Regions from separate parts of the Romboutsia sp. LXY-2 genome, predicted to be linked through region 4. Evidence: riboswitches for the same ligand, from Rfam matches in the RefSeq annotation. Region 4 holds a riboswitch; each other region holds the start of a gene.

Region 1 (3,215 bases), on a different contig from region 4:
GATAGTTGCTGGAGCAATATTAATAGGAGCATTTTTATTATTTAAGAAGTTGATTAACCTGGATGTTATTTTTTTAGAATTAGAAGCTAAGTCAAAGATTACAGCTGCAAACTATCTTCTTGTAACTACTTATTTCAGCTTTGGAAATTCATTTTTAGAAGAATTCTTTTTTAGAGGTTTTATATTTTTAAATCTATATAAGATGGGATATAAAAGGTTTGCATATATTTTTTCAGCAGGATTATTTAGTTTATACCATATAGGTATTTTTAGAGGTTGGTTTAGAATTGAAATATTTTTATTATGCTTGGTAGGATTATTCGTTACAGGAATAATATTTAATTATGTGGATACTAAATCTGAAAATTTTTTGAATTCATGGGCGATCCATATTATAGCAGATGTATCCATAGTAATAATAGGTTATATGTACCTGTTTTAGAATTAAAAGGGGTGGATTAGATGAATAAATCTAACGTTTATAGAGATAACAAGAATTTAAACTATTCAAAATTTAACTCAAAGATGACTGAATTTGTAAATGAGAATAATATTATTAGTAGTACTGATTATTTAGTTATAACGTCAATTAAAGAAAGGGCAACATATATATACGAAAAAAATGATAATGATTGGGAAATGAAATACAAATGGAGTAGTACTGTTGGAAAACCATCTACTCCAACAATAACAGGTGTATTTGCAACTGGTGAGAAATATCCAGCAATAATTGATGGTAGTGCACTTGCAAAATATGCAACACATATTACAGATGAGTATTATTATCACTCAGTAATATATAATTCAACTGAAGAATATGTAACTGATGACCGATTAGGTGAAGCAATTAGTCATGGATGTATTAGATTAGCCACTAGTAACGCAAAATGGATGTTTGAGAATATACCAACCAATACAACCATAGTAATCAAATAATATAATTTAAATTAAAAAAAATAATTATTTAGGAAAATGTATTTTTATTATTGAAATTGAAATTATACTAAACTACAATAAATTAATAAAAATAAATAAAATTACGAAATCTTATTAAGAGAGGTGGAGGGATAGGCCCTATGAAGCCCAGCAACCAGTATTTATTACATGGTGCTAAATCCTACTTATGAATTTCTCATAAGAAAGATAAGAGAGTAAGCTAAAATAAAAAGCCCTCTTTTATCGATTGATAATGATGGCTTTTATTTATTTTATAAAATAAAATGGGGGAAAATTATGGGGGATAGAAGATTAAAATTTGATACACTACAAGTACATGGTGGCCAAAGCCCAGATCCAACTACAGGTTCAAGAGCACTTCCAATTTATCAGACAACATCATATGTTTTCAATAGTGTAGAACATGGAGCAAATTTATTTTCACTTAAAGAAGATGGCAATATTTATACAAGAATTATGAATCCTACTACGGATGTATTAGAAAAAAGACTAGCTTTATTAGAGGGTGGAGTAGGTGCAGTAGCAGTGGCATCAGGCTCAGCGGCTATTACTTATGCTATATTAAATATTCTACAAGCAGGAGATGAGATAGTATCATCAAGCACATTATATGGAGGAACATTTAACTTATTTTCTACAACTTTACCAAGGCTAGGTATAAATACTACTTTTGTAGATTCTGATAACCCTGAAAATTTTAGGAAAGCAATAAATGAAAATACTAAAGCACTATATATAGAAACAATAGGAAATCCTGTAATAAATGTTTCTGATATTGAATCAATATCAAAAATTGCTCATGAAAATAACATACCTTTAATAGTTGATAATACATTTGGAACACCATATGTTGTTAGGCCTTTTGAGTTTGGAGCAGACATAGTAATACATTCGGCAACAAAGTTTATCGGGGGTCATGGAACCTCTATAGGTGGAGTTGTAGTTGACTCCGGTAATTTTGATTGGGAAAAAAGCCAAAAGTTTAGTGTATTAACAGAGCCAGATCCAAGTTATCATGGTATAAGTTACACAAAAAATGTAGGAAGGGCGGCTTACATAACTAAATTGAGAGTTCAGCTCCTTAGAGACACAGGAGCTTGTATAAGTCCATTTAATTCTTTCTTACTAATTCAAGGGCTAGAGACACTATCTTTACGAGTTGACAGACACATATATAATACAAAAAAGATTGTAGAATATTTATGTAATCATCCAAGTGTTAGCTGGGTGAATTATCCCGGATTAGAGGGAAACAAATATTATGAATTAAGCAAAAAATATTGCCCCAAGGGTCCAGGTTCAATTTTTACATTTGGAATTAAAGGAGGAATTGAAGCTGGGAAGATATTTATAGAGTCACTAAAGATTTTCTCACATCTTGCAAATGTGGCAGACGCAAAGTCTTTAGTTATACATCCAGCAAGTACAACGCATGCGCAGTTAAATGAAGAAGAACAACAATTAGCAGGAGTGAGTCCTGATATGATTAGAGTTTCTGTAGGTATAGAAGATTTAGATGACTTAATATATGATTTAGAACAGGCATTAAATGAGGCTAGTAAAGCTCTTTTATAAATAGACAATATAACTTGTTGATAATTATAAATACAACAAAAGGAAACTGAGAGAGATAAATTTCTCAGTTTCTTTTTATTGTGAAAAAATTTTAGTGTATTATATAATTTATATATTTAGTTAAAAAGGCAGTAATACGGTGGTTTTAAGGGATTATTTACCATAAATTATAAATGAAATATATGGCTTAATAATAGCTAAGAGTGTGGATATAGTTACTTTTGTGTAGTTATTAACAAACAAGTATAGTATAATAAAAATGAAATAATAGTAAAAAATGCAATTTAAGGGGGAATTATGTCTAATCTTATTAAGACGCTAGTTTCAATAATATTTTCATTAAGTATTGTATTAACATATACAAATATTTCTTATGCTCAACACAGTACTAATTTTAATAATATTACTATCAATGATGGTTTATCTCAATCTACTATTCAAGCTATTTACCAGGATAGCAAAGGATATATATGGTTGGGATCTAATGATGGTTTAAATAGATATAATGGGAGTAAAATAAAAATATTTAAGAGCGATGAAGAAAATAATAAAATATCAGATAATTATATTCTAAACATTATAGAAGATGATAAAAAAATCTATGGGTATCTACAGTCAACGGAATAACCAAAATTAATATTGATGATTGGAGCATAAGTACTTATTTTTCAGATAAGGACAAA
Region 2 (3,215 bases), on a different contig from region 4:
CTGCTAACAAAATAATAAATGGAATAGATCTGAAAGTATTTATTATCTTTCCTATAATATTGTTTATAAGTTTATTTTCTAAGATACCATTCTCCCTACTTACAACAAGTGAAATTCCTATAAAAAATCCAATTATAGTTGATATTACACCTGAAATACAAACCATATATATTGTCTCAAATAATGCTTCTATCATTTCTTGATGTAGATTAACTACATTGGGAACTATACTCATTAATAAATCTTCCATTTTTTAAAACCTCCATTTCTATATTGTTCTCTTTAAGATATTTAGATGCCCCTATTAGATTTTCTTTATTACCGCTTAATTTAACTACTAGGTATCCAACCGGCGTATTTTTAACTATTTCAATATTTCCAAACAGTATACTTGCATCTACTTTATAGTTTTTAGTTAGCTTAGACATAAACGCCTGACCTGTGTTTTGCCCTACAAATACTATTTTTGCCAGAACCTCATCTTTTTTAATATCATTTATGAAATAGTCATTTTCCAATAAGTCATATACTCTATTATCTTGAAATACTGTTGCTATAAAGTCCTTCGTTACCTTTTGCCTAGGTTTAGTAACAATCTGAATTAAATCACCATGCTCTACAATTCTCCCATTTTCCATAACAACTACATTATCACAAATCTCTTTTACCACACTCATATCATGAGTAATTATTACTATAGTTAATCCTAGTCTTTTATTGATATCCTTAAGCAAATTGAGTATGGATTGACTAGTCTGTGGGTCAAGTGCTGATGTAGCTTCATCACAAAGTAAAACTTTTGGATTATTCGCTAATGCCCTAGCTATTGCCACTCTTTGTTTCTGTCCTCCACTTAATTGATTAGGATAACTACTTACTTTATCACTTAAACCAACTAAATCTAAAAGCTCCTTAACTCTTTTTTCAATTTCTAATTTACTTAATCCACTTCCCTTTAATGGATAGGCTATGTTTTTAAATACAGTTTTTGATTTCATTAAATTGAAATGCTGAAATATCATTCCTATATTTTTTCTAGCTTCTCTTAATTTTTTTGGTGATAATAATGTTAGTTCTTGGTTATCAACAAAAACCTCACCCTCTGTAGGTACTTCTAATAAGTTTATACAACGTACTAATGTACTTTTACCTGCTCCACTAAATCCAATTATCCCACAAATCTCCCCTTCTATTATTTCTAGATTCACTTTTTTTAATGCATCTACTAGGTTATTGCTAGTTGTATAAGTTTTGCTTATATTTCTAAGTGAAATCATTTTAAATCCCCTTTCTCGAAAAAAAAAATCTTCTCCTCATAATGAGAAGAAGATTTTAACGTTTATATTAATATACTTCTCCTCATCTTTCAGGATTATTAATCCTGTTGGATTTAGCACCACACTAAAAATTAGTAGGTTGCTGAGACGTCATAGGGCCATTCCCTCGATCTCTCTTGATAAGGTTTCCGATTTAATTTTCTAAATTTTCTATAAAACAATTATATTCGTAGCTTTTTTAAAAGTCAATAACTATTTCATTTTTTTACCATATATTTTATATTAAGACTACCAATTATTGGAATAAAATAGATATTAATTTTATATCAATGCCCTTCATAAGTTTCATCAGTGTATATATTTTATAAAAATCATATACACTGATGGAATTTCTAATTTATATATATTTCAAACTTTATTTCATACTTATATTTATATTTCAAATTAAAATACTCTATATTTTTCTATCACATCTTCATTTAGTTTTATACCTAACCCCGGAGAGTTAGGTACTTCTACGTATCCATCTTTAAATTCGATTAGATTTTCAACTAAGTCTGTAAATAGAGGGCTAGTACTCTTTGAATATTCCATCATATCAGTATTTTCATTAGCCGCTAAAAAATGTACACTTGCAGCTAATAATATACCTGTACTAAATCCATGTGGTATTAGTTTAGTTCCATATGATTCTGCTAAATCATATATTTTTCTCATTTCACTTATCCCACCACATCTAGTTATATCTGGTTGAACTATACTTGGTTGGGCATATTCTAAGAAGTTTTTAAACTCATGCCTTGTAGTTAATGATTCTCCTCCAGCAATTTTTGCAGTTACAGCGGCCCCTAATTTTTCATACCCTCTTAAATCATCAGCCAGTACTGGTTCTTCTATCCAATTCAAATTAAATTCTTCTAATTTTTTACACATAGATAATGAGTGCCCATATGTTCTCCACTTTGATGCAAGGTCTATTTGCAGTTCAAAATCATCGCCTAATTCTTCCCTTACTACTTTTACTATTTCATAATCAGTATTAGGATCATCTCCAAATACGCCTCCACCAAACTTTATACTAGTAAATCCTTCTTCTCTTAGCTTTGCAACAATCTTTTTATTTTCTTTAGGTATATCATGAGGTATAAATGTTCCGTAACACTTTATTTTTTCTCTATATTTACCACCTAATAACATGTATACAGGTACTCCATAGTATTGTCCTGCTATATCCCATAACGCTATATCTATAGCACTCATAGCATGTATTCCTGCTCCACGTCTTCCAACATAGTTTGATGCCCAGTACATTTTGTCCCATAGTCTTTGTATTTCTAAAGGATTTTCTCCTATTAATAAATCTTTCAAGCCATAGCAATATAGATTTGAATTCGGTGTTTCTATTAATGATTTTATTACTAATGGAGAGCTATCTGACTCTCCTACTCCTACTATACCTTTGTTAGTATGAACTCTTACTATTACAGCATCTTCTCCCCATTCACACTCTTCATTTAATCCTGGTACTCTTAAACATATTACTTCAACATCAGTTATTTTGATATCCATTTCATATACCTCTTGTTTCTTATTAGTGTTGTTTATCTTAAACCACTGTATCCATATATTATAGGATACAGCAGTTTTATTTTGCATTATTATACAGCTTTTCTTTCTGCTTCTTCTTCTATAGTAATTCTAGACATTTTTCCATAATCTTCACCTAACCACTTAAATAGCTTAAGTATCATAAGTAATAAAACTACTACTAGAGGGACTGTAACTACTATTGCCATGGTTTGAACTGTTCCAAGTGGTGCTTTTATAAACATCATACTAAGTGGAACAAGCGCTAGTATTATACACCAGAACAACTTTAATACTGGTGATGGATTTCCATCCTTAGGTAATTCCTTAGTTGTTGTAGATGCTAGTGTA
Region 3 (3,215 bases), on a different contig from region 4:
ATACCTTGCGAGATTCTGTCTTTAGAATATTTATCTATTCCAATTTTATTTGCTATATTGTCAGCTATTTTAAAACCAATTCCCCTTATATCTTCTGCTAGTTTATATGGGTTTTTACTTATTACATCTATAGCTTTATTTTTATATTTTTTATATATTTTCAAACAATAATTAGGAGTTATACCATATGGTGATAGCTCAATAATTATATTCCTAAGTTCCCTATTTTCTTCATAGCTCTTAACAATTTGCTTTACTTTCTTATTTCCTATACCTTCAACTTCTTCTAGTCTTTCTGGCTGATTTTGTATTATGTCTAGGGTATTTACTCCAAACTTATCTACTATCCTCTTTGCCATTTTCTCGCCTATTCCATGTATCATTCCAGATGATAAATAAACATAAATTCCTTCTAATGAAGTTGGCGTTACTGGCATGAATTTATTAACTTCAAACTGCGTCCCATAAACTTTATGGTTTATCCATTTACCTTCTACCTCTATACTTTCTCCTACTGATAATGTTGGCATACATCCTACAATGACAACTTCATCCTTAGAATTTGCTAAATGAGCTATAGTATATCCGTTATCTTCATTTTTAAATACTATATCACTTATCATTCCTTCAATTCTTTCCATATATATTCTCCTACAAACAAATAATGCTTCTATATTATTACTCTTAATTTGTAATTATTATACATTTTATAAGCAATAAAATAAAGAGGCTGAAAAAATTCAGCCTCTTAAAAAATTATTGTCCTAGTGCTTCTTTTTTTAATGTTTCTGCTTTATCAGTTCTTTCCCATGGTAAGTCTATATCAGTTCTTCCAAAGTGTCCGTAAGCAGCAACATTTTTGTACATAGGCTTTCTTAAGTCTAAGTCTCTTATTATTGCACCTGGTCTTAAATCAAAGTTTTTATTTACTAATTCTACTAATAATTCTTCTGAAACCTTTCCTGTTCCAAAAGTATCTATAAATATAGATAATGGCTTAGCTACACCTATTGCGTAAGCTAATTCTATTTCACACTTATCTGCAAGTCCTGCAGCAACTATGTTTTTCGCTACATATCTTGCAGCGTAAGCTGCTGATCTATCAACCTTTGTTGGATCTTTTCCTGAGAATGCTCCTCCACCATGTCTAGAGTATCCTCCGTAAGTATCTATTATTATTTTTCTTCCAGTAAGACCTGTATCTCCTTGTGGTCCACCTACAACGAATCTTCCTGTTGGGTTGATGTATATTATAGTTTCTTCATCAAGTAATTCGCAAGGTATAACAGCTTTTATTACATGCTCTATTAAGTCTCTTCTTATTGTTTCATTATCAACTTCTTCTCCGTGTTGAGTTGATATAAGTATTGTATGAACTCTAACTACTTTGTTTCCATCGTATTCAACTGTAACTTGAGTCTTTCCATCTGGTCTTAAGTATTCTAGCGTTCCATTCTTTCTAACTTCTGTTAATCTTCTTGCTAATTTATGAGCTAAAGATATTGGAAGAGGCATTAATTCCGGAGTTTCATTACATGCGAATCCGAACATTATACCTTGGTCTCCAGCTCCTACTTTTTCTATTTCATCTTCTGTTTGTTCACCGCTTCTATTTTCTAAAGCTTCGTCAACTCCCATTGCTATATCTCCAGATTGCTCATCTATAGAAGTTATTACTGCACATGTGTCACAGTCAAATCCATACTTCGCTCTATCATATCCTATCTCTCTTACAGTTTCTCTAACTAACTTTGGTATATCTACATAAGTATTAGTACTTATTTCACCTGCTACAAGTACTAATCCTGTAGTAACTGTAGTCTCGCAAGCAACTCTTGCTGATGGATCGTTTGTTAATAATGCATCTAATATTGCATCTGATATTTGGTCACATATTTTATCTGGATGACCTTCTGTAACTGATTCTGACGTAAATAAATGTCTTGCCATAATATTTTCCTCCTAAATATATAAATAATTTAATAATCTATATTTTACCTTATGTTAAGAGTACTTAATTTTCTTATACAAATAAAAAAACCTCTTCTACTTTAAGAAGAGGTTAATTAGCATAGTATATTTATATTAATTAACTAACCTCATCTCTCAAGATTTTCATCTTGTAGGATTTAGCACCTTTTCCCAAATATGGGTGGTTGCTGGGCTTCACAGGGCCTGTCCCTCCGCCACTCTTGATAAGGTAATCAAGATTTATATTCTATTTTGTTTATCACTAAAATCTATGTTACTATTTTTTTATTTACATGTCAATACCTATTTATTTTTCTTATTTCTTATTACATATATACCTCAAATCATTCAATACTTTAAGTTCTATAAAGAGTATACCCTACATAAATATAAATATAATTCTCAGTTTTACAGTAAGGCTTTATTGATTTTTTATGTATATATTTAAATTTAATAGTCATTTTTACTAAGCATAAATATTAATTATCATAAAAATTAAAATCTAAGTACAGGTATTATTTTAACGCATATTAAATATGGTTCTTTTTTATACTGTGATTTCATATATTTTCTTGAAGGGGGTGTTCCTATGTATTTAGCCAAGATAAATTATAAAAAAGAAAATGTGGTTCAAGCGTTAAGCTTGACACTTAAAGATATAATCGATGAAAATACTGTAGTTGTTTGTATAGGAACAGATCGAGCTATAGGTGATGCTCTAGGACCTTTAGTTGGGACCATGTTAAAAAATAGTGATTTTAAATATCCTGTTTACGGTACACTAGATAACCCTATTCATGCTTTAAATATATATGAATCTATAGACTATATTAAAGACACTCATACTAATGGTAACTTCTTGGCTATAGATGCCTGTTTAGGATCAAAAAATAATATAGGCAATATACAAATAAGAAAAGGCCCTATTCTGCCTGGAAAAGGTGTGGGCAAGAAACTCCCTCAAATAGGTAACTATTCAATTGTAGGCATAGTAGATAAGATTGATGAAAATAATAAATTTTCATTTAATAATGTAAGACTTAGTTTCATTCTAGAATTAGCAGAAACTATAGCCTTATCTTTACTGCTTGCTACTTAAGATTCTAAATCAAAATACAATGTCAGACTATTTATTAACTTACTCTCCTTCATTATATAAAAAAAGTCCTATAAAAATAGGACTTTTTTTATATTATTTTCTTCTTCTTTTAAATGTTCCACCCGTTTCAAGTAGATCTAGAGAA
Region 4 (3,215 bases):
GCTACAATAAGGATTATAAATGGAAAACTTCTTAGTGTGTTTACTATAAATCCTAAAGTTTTATTTATTGGTTCATTTGGTTTTAGTCCATCTGATGCAGTTACGACTAAGATTACTGCTATTATAAATCCTATTAGTGTTGCAAGTACTGTTGGTATTGCAGCCATATATATGGTTTCTAGTAGTGCGTCTAAAAGCATTTCATTTAAAAATGTACTTAAACTAGTCATTTATAATCTCCTCCCATCTAATATTTTGACTATTTAAATAAGCCATTGCCTTACTCTTATGTTCTTTCTTAATATTTATTATTAATGATCCAAGTATATCGTCTTTGAATTTCTCTAACTTACCAAACACTATAGAAAAATCTATATCTAAACTTCTAGCCATATTAGTAATTATTGTGTCATTAGATATATCTTTAGGGAAAAGTATTTTTATGTTTACCCCCTTAGGTAATACTATATTTTCTTCTCCTAGTAAAGTTTGAAGGGCTTTAGTATTTTGTAAGAAGATTTCCTCTGTATCTCCTATTTCTAAAACTTCTCCACCTTCCATAATAGCTACTCTAGTACATATTTGCTTAATTACTTCCATTTGATGTGTAACCATTATTATAGTTATTCCAAGTTTTTTATTTATATCTTCAAGTAGTGATAATATTGATTTTGTTGTGTTTGGATCTAGTGCTGATGTAGCCTCATCACATAGAAGTACTTTTGGATTTAGTGCCAATGCTCTCGCTATTGCAACTCTTTGTTTTTGACCTCCACTTAAATTTCTTGGTTTTACATCTTTCTTATCACTTAATCCTACTAGGTCGAGAAGTTCTGTTACTCTTTTCTTTATATCTGATTTTGAGAATTTAAAACATTCTAGTGGTAATGCAATATTTTCATATACTGTTTTTCTTTCTAATAATGAGAAATGTTGAAATATCATTCCTAAATCTTTTCTTAATTCCCTTAGCTCCCCTTCATTAAGCTTCTTTACTTCTTTATTGTTAACGAGTATACTACCTTCTTTATAATCTTCTAGTCCATTTATACATCTAAGTATTGTTGATTTTCCTGCTCCACTATGACCTATTATTCCAAATATTTCTCCTTTATTTATATCAATACTTACGTCTTTAAGTACTTGAGTCTCACCATAATACTTACCTACATTTTTAATATTTATCATGTCATTTCCCCCTCATATATTTTGTAAGTAAAATCTCCCTTTTCTTAAAATAAATAAAAGCCTAAGTATAAACTTAGGCTTAATTAGCAATTTATACTCATCTACCAACTGATAACAGTTGCAGGATTTAGCACCATTGTATATTTACATATACTGGTTGCCGGGTTTCACAGGGCCAGTCCCTCCACCTCTCTCGATAAGAGATATTTAATTTTATATATTTTCTTTGTTTTCTGATATGTTTAAATATTATATCAATTAGTTTTTAATGTCAATCATAAATATTTATTTTTATATAAAAAATAATATTTAGTGTAAAATTTTCAATCAGAATCATTAAAATTGATTACAGTATTTGAAATTTATAATCATTAAAAATTATAATTTACTATTTTTTATTAATTCCAAAGAATTCATTCATGTCCTTTATCATTGAATTAAAAGAGTTAGAAACTGAATTTTTAACTGTTGTTGCTTCATTAACAACAGTAGAGAATTCTTCTTTAGTTTTAGTATAACTTTCAGCAGGAATAGCTTCTAATTGCTTCATTTTAGTGTCTATCTCAGCAACTAATTTTTCTCCTTCTGCTATTAAATCATCATTCATTTTCTTAACTTCGCTATCAGAAATGTTGTCTTGTTTTTTCATATTATCAACAAATCCTTGTATTTTATCTCTACTTTCTTTATAAGCTGTTTTAACATCTGTTAAATATGCTTCATTACCTGGATATTCTTTATTTTCATATACTTTTGTTATATCTGCTGGATTTGAATATATAGCGTATTGATCTAATCCAGCTATGTAGTCTTTATATCCTGTAGCATAATAGCTAGAATAATCTTCTGTAGTTGCTGTGTTTTTTTCTGGTGTTGCTACTGTTGATTTTTTTGTACATCCTACAGCACTAAAAGTTAATGCTAATGCTAAACCTACTGTAATTATTTTTTTCTTGTTCATTTTCTTCCTCCTAATAATTTTTTATAAGTAAACTCAATAAACCTATCAAATCAATTATTGAGTAACTATTACTATTTTTCCCTTAAAGATTCTCTTCTAGTCTTAAATTTAATAATTTTTCAGTTTCTTCAATTTTATCTTCAAAGTTATTTTTCTCTAGGTCGTCTCTATCTATTAGTTCATCTAAATATAAAATAAATTCATTATTAGTTTTATATAAGACATCCTTATCTATTTGATCTAAAGCTGTTATTTGCATTTCTAAATCATTTACATATATTTTGCATTCTTTTACTAAACTATCGTTAATTTCTTTTAATTTTGCATCATTCAGGTATAAGTTTCCCATAGTTTGCTCAAATGATTTTAGGTTACTTTTGTTATCTTCTAAATAGGTTTTGTACTCATTGAAAAATTCTATATTATCAATTTCACCTCTATGAGTTAATATTTCTTTTAAATCATCGTACTTATCAAAATCTAGCGGCTTTATATATTTTTCATAATTTTTTGTTAGGAAGTTTCTGTATTCATCTTCACTAGACACTGTATTCTCAGTTTTATCTTGCACATCTTGTGATGTATTTTGATTTTTATCTGATGTATTTTCTTTATTATTATTTGTATCTGGTTGAATATTAGTATTATTTTGTGTACAACCTATGATTGTGACACTAAATATTATAGTTAATGTAATTATTAACCCTTTAATTCTATTCATATTTGTCATCCTCTCTAATATATAGGTCATATTTTAATTAATAATTTAAATTTTTTATTTACTCTAGATTATTATTCCAAAAAATAATATTTTTATTTATTCAAAATAATTTTTTTAAACCTAGTAATAAATGTAAATAGTAACTTATTATTGATAATTATTATCAATTAAGTTATAATAAAATATAATAATAATCATTATCAACTAAAGGAGTGTATTAAAAATGAAATGTTGTAATTCTCTTCACTGTGTAAATAATATAAACTCATCATATATAAAATGGCTTATTGAGGTACTTGGACCTGTATTAATGGGTTCTAAGCCATCTGAAATAATAAGTGTTCC

The links. A riboswitch is a leader RNA that binds a small molecule or an ion and turns the genes downstream of it on or off. The one in region 4 is predicted to bind S-adenosylmethionine.
Region 1: another riboswitch for S-adenosylmethionine. It lies ahead of ACI48P_RS05745 (O-acetylhomoserine aminocarboxypropyltransferase/cysteine synthase family protein); the one in region 4 lies ahead of ACI48P_RS16375 (methionine ABC transporter ATP-binding protein).
Region 2: another riboswitch for S-adenosylmethionine. It lies ahead of ACI48P_RS15690 (methionine ABC transporter ATP-binding protein); the one in region 4 lies ahead of ACI48P_RS16375 (methionine ABC transporter ATP-binding protein).
Region 3: another riboswitch for S-adenosylmethionine. It lies ahead of metK (methionine adenosyltransferase); the one in region 4 lies ahead of ACI48P_RS16375 (methionine ABC transporter ATP-binding protein).

Annotation. Positions count from the first base shown of each region.
Region 1 covers NZ_JBKFGI010000003.1:16,954-20,168, forward strand. The annotation lists gene ACI48P_RS05735 (CPBP family intramembrane glutamic endopeptidase) at 1-442, shown strand, start outside; gene ACI48P_RS05740 (L,D-transpeptidase) at 463-936, shown strand; SAM riboswitch class I at 1,045-1,150, shown strand; gene ACI48P_RS05745 (O-acetylhomoserine aminocarboxypropyltransferase/cysteine synthase family protein) at 1,234-2,532, shown strand; gene ACI48P_RS05750 (two-component regulator propeller domain-containing protein) at 2,830-3,159, shown strand.
Region 2 covers NZ_JBKFGI010000009.1:42,004-45,218, reverse strand. The annotation lists gene ACI48P_RS15695 (methionine ABC transporter permease) at 1-250, opposite strand, end outside; gene ACI48P_RS15690 (methionine ABC transporter ATP-binding protein) at 210-1,277, opposite strand; SAM riboswitch class I at 1,357-1,463, opposite strand; gene ACI48P_RS15685 (mandelate racemase/muconate lactonizing enzyme family protein) at 1,722-2,846, opposite strand; gene ACI48P_RS15680 (BCCT family transporter) at 2,936-3,215, opposite strand, start outside.
Region 3 covers NZ_JBKFGI010000015.1:104,178-107,392, forward strand. The annotation lists gene recD2 (SF1B family DNA helicase RecD2) at 1-641, opposite strand, end outside; gene metK (methionine adenosyltransferase) at 757-1,950, opposite strand; SAM riboswitch class I at 2,097-2,202, opposite strand; gene yyaC (spore protease YyaC) at 2,561-3,070, shown strand; gene mreB (rod shape-determining protein MreB) at 3,164-3,215, opposite strand, start outside.
Region 4 covers NZ_JBKFGI010000011.1:81,718-84,932, forward strand. The annotation lists gene ACI48P_RS16370 (methionine ABC transporter permease) at 1-230, opposite strand, end outside; gene ACI48P_RS16375 (methionine ABC transporter ATP-binding protein) at 223-1,188, opposite strand; SAM riboswitch class I at 1,283-1,391, opposite strand; gene ACI48P_RS16380 (hypothetical protein) at 1,577-2,149, opposite strand; gene ACI48P_RS16385 (hypothetical protein) at 2,232-2,870, opposite strand; gene ACI48P_RS16390 (DUF3793 family protein) at 3,094-3,215, shown strand, end outside.